Regions from separate parts of the Massilia sp. 9096 genome, predicted to be linked through region 1. Evidence: riboswitches for the same ligand, from Rfam matches in the RefSeq annotation. Region 1 holds a riboswitch; each other region holds the start of a gene.
The links. A riboswitch is a leader RNA that binds a small molecule or an ion and turns the genes downstream of it on or off. The one in region 1 is predicted to bind cobalamin.

Region 1 (3,267 bases):
TCGGCGCTGGCGCGCAGGCGCAGGTCGCCCAGGCGGTGCTGGGCAGACAGCGTCAAGCCCTCGAGCAGCGCATGGTCGACGTTGTAGGCGCAGCTGCCGGTGATGGTTGGCGAAGGGCAGGGCGAGGCCGAGACGATCAGGTCGCTCACGCGGTTGCGATAATAGTTCGCCTGCAGTTCGGTGCCGGCCAGGTCGTAGCGCAGGCCGGCCTCCAGGTTGCGGCCCTTTTCCGGCTTGTTGGCCGGCAGGCCGTAGCCGGGGTAGTACAGCTCGTTGAAGGTCGGCGCACGGAAACTGGTGCCGAGGCTGGCAGTCGCACGCAGGCCTTTACGCAATTCATAGCCGTAGCCGAGCGCACCGGTGGTCTTGCTGCCGTAGTCCGAGTCGTCGTCGCGCACGCTCAGGTCCAGCAGGTGCGGGCCGCGTTGCATGGCGTAGGAGGCGGCCAGCGAGTTGGTGATGCGCGCGCGGTTCAAGCCGGCGGTCGAGCTGGACCCGACTTCTTCCTTGCGATGGTTGGCCAGCACCTGCACGGTATCCGGACCGAGCGCGATCGTGTTCTGCCAGGTCAGCTCGTCCTGGCGCGTGTTCAACTGGCTGACGCCGCTGGCGGCGGCGCTGGTGAAGCTGCCCAGCTTGTCGAACGAGCGCGCGGCCTGCACGCTGCTGCGCCAGTTGGGCAGGAAGCGGTCGTTCAGGAACAGCGCGTAGCTGTCGACGTCCTGGATGTTGTGGGTATCGAAGCTGGCGGCGCTGCTGTCGTACTGGGCGCGCACGCGGCTTTGCAGGAACTGGGCGCCGAGCTCGTGGCCCTCGGCCAGTTGCAGCGCCACGCGGCCGGTGACGCTGTTGCGCCGGTAGCCATCGTCGTCCGGGTTGTAGCCGAAGGCGCCGGGACGGGTCGCCGAGAAGCCGCTCGCGGTCTCGTGCTCGCCGGTGATCGCGTAGCTGAGCGCATGTTCGCCGCCGCTGGACCCATTCAGGCTGGCCGAGCCCTGGCGCGTGCCGTAGCTGCCGCCGCCGGCGCTGGCGCTGAAGGCCGGCGCGCCACTGCCTTTTTTGGTGAAGATCTGCACCACGCCACCGATCGCATCGGCGCCGTACAGCGAGCTCAATGGCCCGTAGACGATTTCGATGCGCTCGATCGTCGACAGCGGGATCGCATTCCAGCTGGCCACGCCGGTGGTCGAGGAGCCGATGCGCACGCCGTCGACCAGCACCACGACCTGGTTGCTGTTGGCGCCGCGCAGGTAGACGCTGGTGCTGGCGCCGGCGCCGCCGTTGCGCACGATCTCGATGCCGCGCTGGCGGCGCAGCACGTCGGCGACGGTGCCGGCGCCGGCGCGCGCGATCTCGGCGTCGTCGATCACGACCGTGTCGGCGATGACTTCATCGGCGCGCTGCGGCGTGCGGGTGGCGGTGACGACGACGGTGTCGGCAGGGGCAATATCCGGCGATGCGGATGCGGCGGATGCGCAGGGCGCGGCAAACAGGGAAGCCAGCAAAAGCGCGAGCGGCAGCGCGAACGAAGGCGCTGCCGTCTGGCGTGGAACCGGAAAGCTCATCAACAATTATTCTTCAGCAGACAACCGGCCGACGTCCCCGTCAACCGGATGGAACAGAGGCGCGCCGGCAGCGGTCGCGCTTCCACCTTTTGGCCGGTATCCGGGCTGGCAAGTCTGGCCGTCCGACCTTCCCATGCATGCGCACAGTGGTATGTGAAGACGGTTGCCGCGTACGTCGACGCGGCACTTGCTTACCGTTGCGGGGGCAGCACGCGTTGGCCTGTCGATCGACAGGCTTCGCGTTTCCCGTTTAACTGCGACCGAGGACTCGGGCGCGAGCACCAAAACCCCGCAATTATACGTGGTTTGGTATCTTGTTTGATGGCCCGCGTTCTCAAACTTCCAGCGTCAGCAGGGCGCCGTACTCGATCTGGTGCGGCGTTTGTGCGGCCTGCAGTGCGGCCTGTTCAAGCGTTGCGCCGGCGGTCAGCCGGGTGATCTGCGTGAGAAGGCGGATGGTGCCGGCGTGGCACACCAGCAGGGCTTGCGCGGCGCCGCTGTGGCGCAGCTCGTCAAGGAAGGCGGCCACGCGGCGCGCGACGTCGAGCACGTTCTCGGCGCCGCCGGGACGGTAATGCAGCAGGTCGGCGGCCCAGGCGTCGACTTCATCACGCGCGATCGTGGACCAAGGCTGCAGTTCCCAGCGGCCGAAGTCCATCTCCATCAGGCGCGCGTCGAGCCGAAGGCGGCGCGGCCGCAGGGCTTGGGCCAGGTCCGCGCAGCGGCGCAGCGGGCTGGCGTAGACCGGCAGGTCGTCGTGGGCGCCGTCAAACAGGGCGGCCCCGCGCAGGCACGCGCAGGCGCGGGCGAGTTCGTCATCGGCGACCGGCACGTCGCTTGCGCCGTAGCACAGGCCCGGGCCGACCAGGGGGCGCGGATGGCGCACGAGGTGGAGCTTCATCGCCGGGTCAGTTTGGCCAGGCGCCGTGGCCGAGGGCCGCCAGGATCGCCACGTAGATCAGCGCTTCGGCCAGCTGCTGCACCGCGCCGAGGCAATCGCCGGTGTAGCCGCCGAGACGGCGCACGAACAGGCGTCCCAGCCACAGCGCGGCGGCGAGCGCAGAGGCGATGGCGGCCAGGATGGCAAGCGGTGCGCTCCAGCCGGTGGCGAGCAGCAGTGCCGCGGGCAGGCCGGCGCCGAGCGCGGCGATCGCGAACTCGGCGTTCGTCATCTGGTGGGCCAGCGGCTTGGCCTTGCCTTCGCCGCGCACGTATTCGAGCTTCCAGATCAGCGCCGTCGCCGCCAGGCGCGACAAGGGATGGGCGAGCAGCAGGGCGGCGACGGCGGTATGGGGCGGGAGCATGGCCAGCGCCGACAGTTTGGCCGCCAGCATGCACACGATGCCGATCGCGCCGTAGGCGCCGACGCGCGAGTCTTTCATGATCTCGAGTGCGCGCTCGCGCGTGAGGCCGCCGCCCAGGCCATCGCAGGTATCGGCGAAACCGTCTTCATGGAAGGCACCGGTGATATAGATCGACGCCGCGGTCGACAGCACGGCCGCCACCGGCGCCGGCAGCACGAGCGCCGCGGCAAAGTACACGGCGGCCGCGATTGCGCCGACCACGACGCCGACCAGCGGGAAGTAGCGCGACGCGTGCTGCAGCCAGCTGGCTTCGAAGCCGACCCAGGCCGGGATCGGCAGGCGCGTGAAGAACTGCAGCGCGATGAAGAACAGGCGGACCTGCTGCATCAGGCCGGGGC
Region 2 (3,267 bases), 940 kb from region 1:
TCGGCCATCTTCTTCCACAGGGTGGCGAAGTGGCCGGTCTCGTACATCAGCACGTGGTCACCCGGGCTCAGGGTATTGGTCAGCGCCGCTTCCCACGCGCCGGTGCCGGAGGCCGGATAGATCACGACCGGCTGCTCGGTCTTGAAGATCTGCTTGATGCCTGCCAGGACCTGCAGACCGAGCGCGCCGAATTCCGGGCCGCGGTGGTCGATGGTCGGGTAGCTCATGGCGCGCAGGATGCGGTCCGGGACCGGGCTGGGGCCAGGGATCTGCAGGAAGTGACGGCCGGCGGGGTGGAAATCCAGTTTCAACATGGTGCCTCCAAAAAATCAGTGATTGATTCATTTTGTATTTTGCATGCAAAACGAGTCTAGACCCTGTTTCGGCGAAGGTAAAGGTTTATTTCGAGGCAATACTGAACAGTAACTTTTGCAGATGACAACCGTGTTACGTCAGGTGTAAGGACGTGCGGACGCAGATCTGAAAACCTCGCATGTTAAAATAACAGCGAAAAGCAAGCTAAGGTTTTGTATGCAAAATTCAGTGATCGAGCCGCAAGCCGGCTCCGTAGCGGCCGGACTGGCCGTCCCCAGGCTGGCGCGCCAGCATCTGCACGACAGCGTCGTCGAGCACCTGCGCCATTTGATCGTCGAAGCGGTATTCGCACCCGGTACCAAGCTCAACGAGCGCGAATTGTGCGAAACGATGGGCATCTCGCGCACGCCCCTGCGCGAGGCGCTCAAGGCATTGGCGGTCGAAGGGCTGGTCGAGATTTCGCCCAACCGCGGCGCCTCGGTCTACAAGATGTCGACGACCGAAGTCCGCGAGACCTTCGAAGTCATGAGCGGCCTGGAAGCGTTGGCCGGCGAGCTGGCCTGCGAGCGCATCAGCGAAGGGGAGATCGCCGAGATCAAGGCGCTGCACTACGCCATGTTGACCTGCAAGGCGCAGAACGACTTGCCCGGGTATTACAGCCGCAACCAGGCGATCCACGACAAGATCAACGAGGCCGCGCGCAATTCGGTCCTGCGCCAGACTTACCTGAGCGTCAACCGGCGGCTCCAGGCGCTGCGTTTCAAGTCGAATTTCAAGTCCGGCAAATGGGACCGGGCGGCCCACGACCACGAAGAGATGATCGAGGCGCTGGAAGCGCGCGACGGCAAGCGCCTCGGCGCCATCCTGCGCCAGCACCTGCTGGACAAGCGCGACGCGGTGATGGACATGCCCTCGAGCGTGGGCGACTAGCATCGCACGGCGCCGGTGCCGTCATCAGCCCGGACCGCGCCCTCGAGGATGGCGCCGCCGCCACGCTTTGGCCGAGCAATACTGGCACCCCCTCCCTCATCCGTGTAATATCTCGACCTTGGGTGCGCCACTCCCGCCCGGGAGCTGGCGTTAAACGGGAAACCGGTGACTCCGCGTCCACTTCGAACGCGGCCATTCCGGTGCAGCCCCCGCTGCTGTAAGCCTGACGACTCCGGTCATATGCCACTGCGACGACAAGATCGCGGGAAGGCCCGGAGAAGGATGACGGCGAGCCAGAATACCGGCCCAAACAAGCCAGCACCATTCCCCGGGGTGACGGGAAGCGCTGTCGACTTGCGTCGCGTGCCCGCACCCGTCCCTCGTCGGCCGTCCCTGCCTCCCCGTTTGTTTGGTGCCTTTATGACCATTCGACGGGAGGTTTCGAATGCACATCATGGAAGGCTTTCTGCCGCCCGCGCACGCGCTCGGCTGGACTGCCGTATCCCTTCCTTTCCTGGCCTGGGGCCTGCGCTCGATGGGGCGCAGCTTGCAGGCACATCCCGAGCGGCGCATGCTGCTCGGCGTGGCGGCGGCGTTCGCGTTCCTGCTGTCGGCGCTGAAGCTGCCGTCGGTGACCGGCAGCTGTTCGCATCCGACCGGCGTGGGCCTGGGCGCCTTGTTGTTCGGCCCCGCGGCGATGGTGCCGGTCGGCTTCGTCGTGTTGCTGTTCCAGGCGCTCCTGATGGCGCATGGCGGCATCACCACGCTCGGCGCCAACGTGTTTTCGATGGCGATCGTCGGCCCGTTCGTCTCGTATGGCGTGTTCCGCGCGGTGGGCGCGCTCGGCTTGTCCCGCTCCGTCGCCGTGTTCCTGGCGGCCTGCCTGGGCGACCTGGCGACGTACGTGACGACCTCCGCCCAGCTGGCCCTGGCCTTTCCCGATGCGGTCGGCGGCTTCCAGGTCTCGTTCCTGAAATTCGCCGGCATCTTCGCGCTGACCCAGGTGCCGATCGCGATCAGCGAAGGCTTGTTGACGGTGCTGGTGGTGAACGCGATGGCGCGCTTCAATGCGCACGAGCTGCGTGCGCTGCCGGTGATGTCGCTGCGCGCGCGGGAGGGCACATGAAAGCGCGCACCTGGCTGACGTGGGCGGTGATCGTGCTCGTGACCGTGCTGCCGCTGTGGCTGATCGGCGCAACGCCGGGCACGCCGGGAACAGCGCTGTTCGGCGGGTCCGACGACCGCGCACAGCAAGCCATCGGCACCATCGCGCCCGGCTACCGGCCGTGGTTTTCGCCGGTGTTCACGCCGGCGAGCGACGAGATCGCGTCGCTGCTGTTCGCGCTGCAGGCGGCCATCGGCGCCGGCGTGATCGGCTACTGGCTCGGCCTGTCGGTCGCGCGCGAGCGCGCGCAGGCACCGGCGACGGCGACGGCCGCAGCATCGGCAGCAGAAGCGCCGCGGGAGCATCGTGCGGATTGAAGCCGCCGCCTACGCCAGCCGCTGGCTGGATGTCGCGCCCTCCGCGAAAGCGCTGCTGGCGCTGGCCGGCGTCGGCGCGGCCTGGATCGCGGCCGGCCCGGGCGCACTGGCGCTGCTCGCATTGCTCTTGATGCAGGCGACGCTGCTGGGCGCGCGCGTACCGGTGCGCACCTACTTTGGCGTGTTGCTGGCGCCGCTCGGGTTCCTGCTGCTGTCCTGCCTGACGATGCTGGTGTCGCCCGGTGCGGACGGCGCCTGGCACTGGAACGCGGCGATGCTGCCGACGGTTGCACGCAGCGCGCTGCGCTCGCTGGCCGTGCTGGCGGCGCTGCTCGGCCTGACCTTGACCACCCCCATGCCCGACCTGTTCGCGCTGCTGCGCCGCCTGCGTACGCCCGAGCTGCTGCTCGACCTGATGGCGCTGTGCTACCGCATGTTGTTCGTGCTGCGCCAGGCCTGGGATGACGGCGTCACCGCGCAACAGGCGCGCCTGGGCTACGGCGGCTGGCGCCACGGCTGGCGTTCGATGGCGCTGCTGAT
Region 3 (3,267 bases), 4.7 Mb from region 1:
GGCGGCCGTCGTGGGCGGGGTCGAAACGCAGCGCGTCGTGCAGGTAGACCGCTTTCGAGCTCTGGCTGGCGTCGGCCAGCGAGTAGTCGGAGGTGGTCTTGCGCTTCCAGCGGATCAGGTCGATGCCGCCGACCAGCTCGTTGCCCATGCCGGCCACCTGCGTGCGCCAGCGCGCGCGCGGGGAGAGCTGGTCCTGGCGGCTGTCGTAGGCGCCGACCGAGGGGTAGTCGGTCGACAGGTAGTTGGAACGCGCGTTGCGCTCGCGGTGCGACAGCTCGGCGGCCAGGTCGACGTCGCCGGCGCGGACTTCGCCGAAGGCGGTGATGCGGTCGGTATTGAGCGCGCCAAAGTCGAGCGGCGTCTTGGTCCGGCGCGGATCGGCTTCGAACTCGGCCAGGGTCAGCGAACCCGGCAGGCGCGAATCCTGGCGCGCGCTTTCCACGCGGATGCCGACCCGGCCGCCTTCGAAGCGGGTCTGCAGGCCCAGGCTCATGCTGTCCTGGTCGAAGGCGCTGTTGGCGCGGTAGTTCTGGGTGCCCTGGCGCATCACCGACAGGTCGGCCGCGATCGGTCCGGTGACTTGCGACAGCGCGGCGCGCACGTCGTGCTCGTGGAATTGGCCGCCTTCCGCGAACACCGAGCCGTGCAGGCCCGGCTGCTGCGCGCGGCGCGTGAAGATCTGGATCACGCCGCCGGTCGCGCCTTCGCCGAACAGCACGCTGTTGCCGCCGCGCGTGATCTCGATGTGGTCGACGGTGTCGATCGGGATGGTGGAGAGCACGGTGTTGGACAGCTCGTTCTCGTTCAGGCGCACGCCGTCGACGAAGATCACCATGTTCTGCGCGCTGTTGGTGCCGAAGCCGCCCAGGTCGAGGCCGAAGTCGGGCGAGCCGTCCAGGCTCTGGCGGCCGAACACGCCGCCGATCTTGCGGATGGCGGCATTGACGTCGTTCACGCCGGCGCGGCGGATGTCGTTCTGGGTGATCACGGTCGAGCCGATCGGCGTGGATGCGGCATCGCCCGGGAAGCGCGCACCGGTGACGACGACGGTCGATGGGGCCGACGAGGGGGCCAAATCCTGGGCGCCGGCTTGGGCTGCGAGGATGGACATGGAGATGGCGCAGGCCAGCGCGAGCGGCCTGATGGCCGGCTTGGCGCCGGTGGCAACAGCAGAATTCATTGGATGCTTTACAAGTGACAAGTTGGCCGGCGCGCGTCCCCGCATGCTGGCTCGAACGGAAGCGCTTCCTTCATGAAGCCGCTTCCCCCTGTCCTGGCCGGTATCCGGGCTTGCAAGACGGACCGTTCCACCTTCCCATGCTTGCGCACAGTGGTCGTCGGAACGGCCAGCCGCATACGACGCGCGGCGCTTGCTTACCGTTGCGGGGGCAGCACACGTTGGCGTTCGCCCGTGGGGCGGCGCGCCGTGTTTCCCGCTCACTATATTGATGAGGCTGCGCGCGCAGAACGCGCACGCGGGCACCAGAACCGGGCAATTATAACCTTGCCAAGCCGGAGGGCCGGCGGTGTTGCGCTTTTTCGCCGTCAATTCACGTAAATTTTGGAAACTTTGCAGCAATCTCGCATATAGTGTCGCGATAACAATATCTTTGTTTGGGGGTTTGCGAATGAGATTGCGTTTCAAGCGAATCAAAGCGGGCGCCGTGTACGTCCTGCTGGCAGCCGGCGGGGCGGTTACCGCCGACCTGCTGGCCCAGGGCGGCGCCCCATCCGCGGCGCCCCCGGCCACCGTACCGGCACAGCTGCCGGCCCAGTCGCCGGACGGCATCGCACTGGCCGCGCCCGACGCCGCCGTGGTCAGCGTGCCCAGCAGCCCGGATGCCTGGGGCGGCGCGCGCACCGGCCAGGAAGCGACGCTGTCGGACCGCGTGGTCAGCTACGACATCGACGCCACCCTCGACCCGGACAAGCACGTGGTCGACGGCCGCGAAAAGCTGACCTGGCGCAACCGCAGCAACGTGCCGGTGAAAAGCGTCTACCTGCACCTGTACATGAACGCCTTCGAAGGGATGGGCTCGACCTTCCTGACCGAGAAGCGCGTGCGCGACAGCCAGTTCCGCTCCGGCGTCGACATCAAGGAAGGCGAATGGGGCCACATCGCCTTGAACCGCGTCAGCCAGGGCGGCGCGCCGGTGCCGTGGATGTTCGTCCACCCCGACAACGGCCCGGCCAGCGACCACACCGTGGTCCGTTTCGACCTGCCGGCCGCGGTTCTGCCTAACGCATCGACGCTGCTCGACATCGACTTTCGCACCCAGCTGCCGCGCGTGATGGCGCGCACCGGCTACTTCGGCAGCTTCCACCTGGTCGGCCAGTGGTTCCCCAAGATCGGCGTGCTGGAACTGCCGGGCGAGCGCGGCGCCACCGCCCCGCGCTGGAACGTGCACGAATTCCACCTGAATTCCGAGTTCTATGCGGACTTCGGCCTGTACGACGTGCGCTTGACCACGCCCAAGGCGTACACGGTCGGCGCCGTCGGCGAACTGCAAGGCGCCCCGGTCGAAAAGAACGGCATGGTCACGCGCCGCTTCGTGCAGGGCGACGTGCACGACTTCGCCTGGACCGCCGACAAACGCACCGCCAAGCCGATCGTCGACACCTGGACCGGCCCCGGCAGCCCGAAGGTGAACATCACCGTGCTGTATCCGCCCGAGTACGCGGCCAGCGCCGGCCCGGCGCTGCAGGCGACCAAGGATTCGCTGACCTTTTTCTCCAACACGCTCGGTCCCTATCCCTATAAGACCGTGACCGTGGTGATCCCGCCCTACAACGCGGAAGAAGCCGGCGGCATGGAATACCCGACCTTCTTCACCGCCGAAGGCTATCGCAACGCCGACCCGGACACGGCCACGCGCTTCGAACTCGACTTCGTCACCATCCACGAATTCGGCCACGGCTACTTCTACGGCCTGCTGGCCTCGAACGAGTTCGAAGAGCCGATGCTGGACGAAGGCTTGAACGAGTACTGGGACCTGCGCATGCTGCGCGCGCGCGGCCAGGACCTCCACCTCGCCACCCCCTTCCTGAAAAAGATCGGCTTCGCGCCCGCGGTCACGCCCTTCGCCATGGAGCGCGGCGGCATGCCTCGCCTCGAGCCGGCCGACCCGCTCGGCCAGAACGCCTGGGACCGGCTGCAGGACATCGGCCCGGTCTACTCGCGTACCGCGGTCACGATGCGCGACCTCGAAGCGCGCATCGGCAAGGAGCCGATGGAGCGCGCCTTCAAGGAGTACTACCGCCGCTGGC

Region 2: another riboswitch for cobalamin. It lies ahead of FA90_RS17920 (energy-coupling factor ABC transporter permease); the one in region 1 lies ahead of FA90_RS22125 (TonB-dependent receptor domain-containing protein).
Region 3: another riboswitch for cobalamin. It lies ahead of FA90_RS01530 (TonB-dependent receptor); the one in region 1 lies ahead of FA90_RS22125 (TonB-dependent receptor domain-containing protein).

The regions. Positions count from the first base shown of each region.
Region 1 covers NZ_JQNN01000001.1:5,079,543-5,082,809, forward strand. Annotated here, with positions in the region: gene FA90_RS22125 (TonB-dependent receptor domain-containing protein) at 1-1,565, opposite strand, end outside; cobalamin riboswitch at 1,639-1,866, opposite strand; gene FA90_RS22130 (histidine phosphatase family protein) at 1,900-2,466, opposite strand; gene FA90_RS22135 (adenosylcobinamide-GDP ribazoletransferase) at 2,474-3,256, opposite strand; gene cobT (nicotinate-nucleotide--dimethylbenzimidazole phosphoribosyltransferase) at 3,256-3,267, opposite strand, start outside.
Region 2 covers NZ_JQNN01000001.1:4,140,696-4,143,962, reverse strand. Annotated here, with positions in the region: gene FA90_RS17930 (alanine--glyoxylate aminotransferase family protein) at 1-314, opposite strand, end outside; gene FA90_RS17925 (GntR family transcriptional regulator) at 532-1,245, shown strand; cobalamin riboswitch at 1,349-1,570, shown strand; gene FA90_RS17920 (energy-coupling factor ABC transporter permease) at 1,691-2,371, shown strand; gene FA90_RS17915 (energy-coupling factor ABC transporter substrate-binding protein) at 2,368-2,727, shown strand; gene cbiQ (cobalt ECF transporter T component CbiQ) at 2,717-3,267, shown strand, end outside.
Region 3 covers NZ_JQNN01000001.1:354,544-357,810, reverse strand. Annotated here, with positions in the region: gene FA90_RS01530 (TonB-dependent receptor) at 1-1,180, opposite strand, end outside; cobalamin riboswitch at 1,258-1,502, opposite strand; gene FA90_RS01525 (M1 family metallopeptidase) at 1,629-3,267, shown strand, end outside.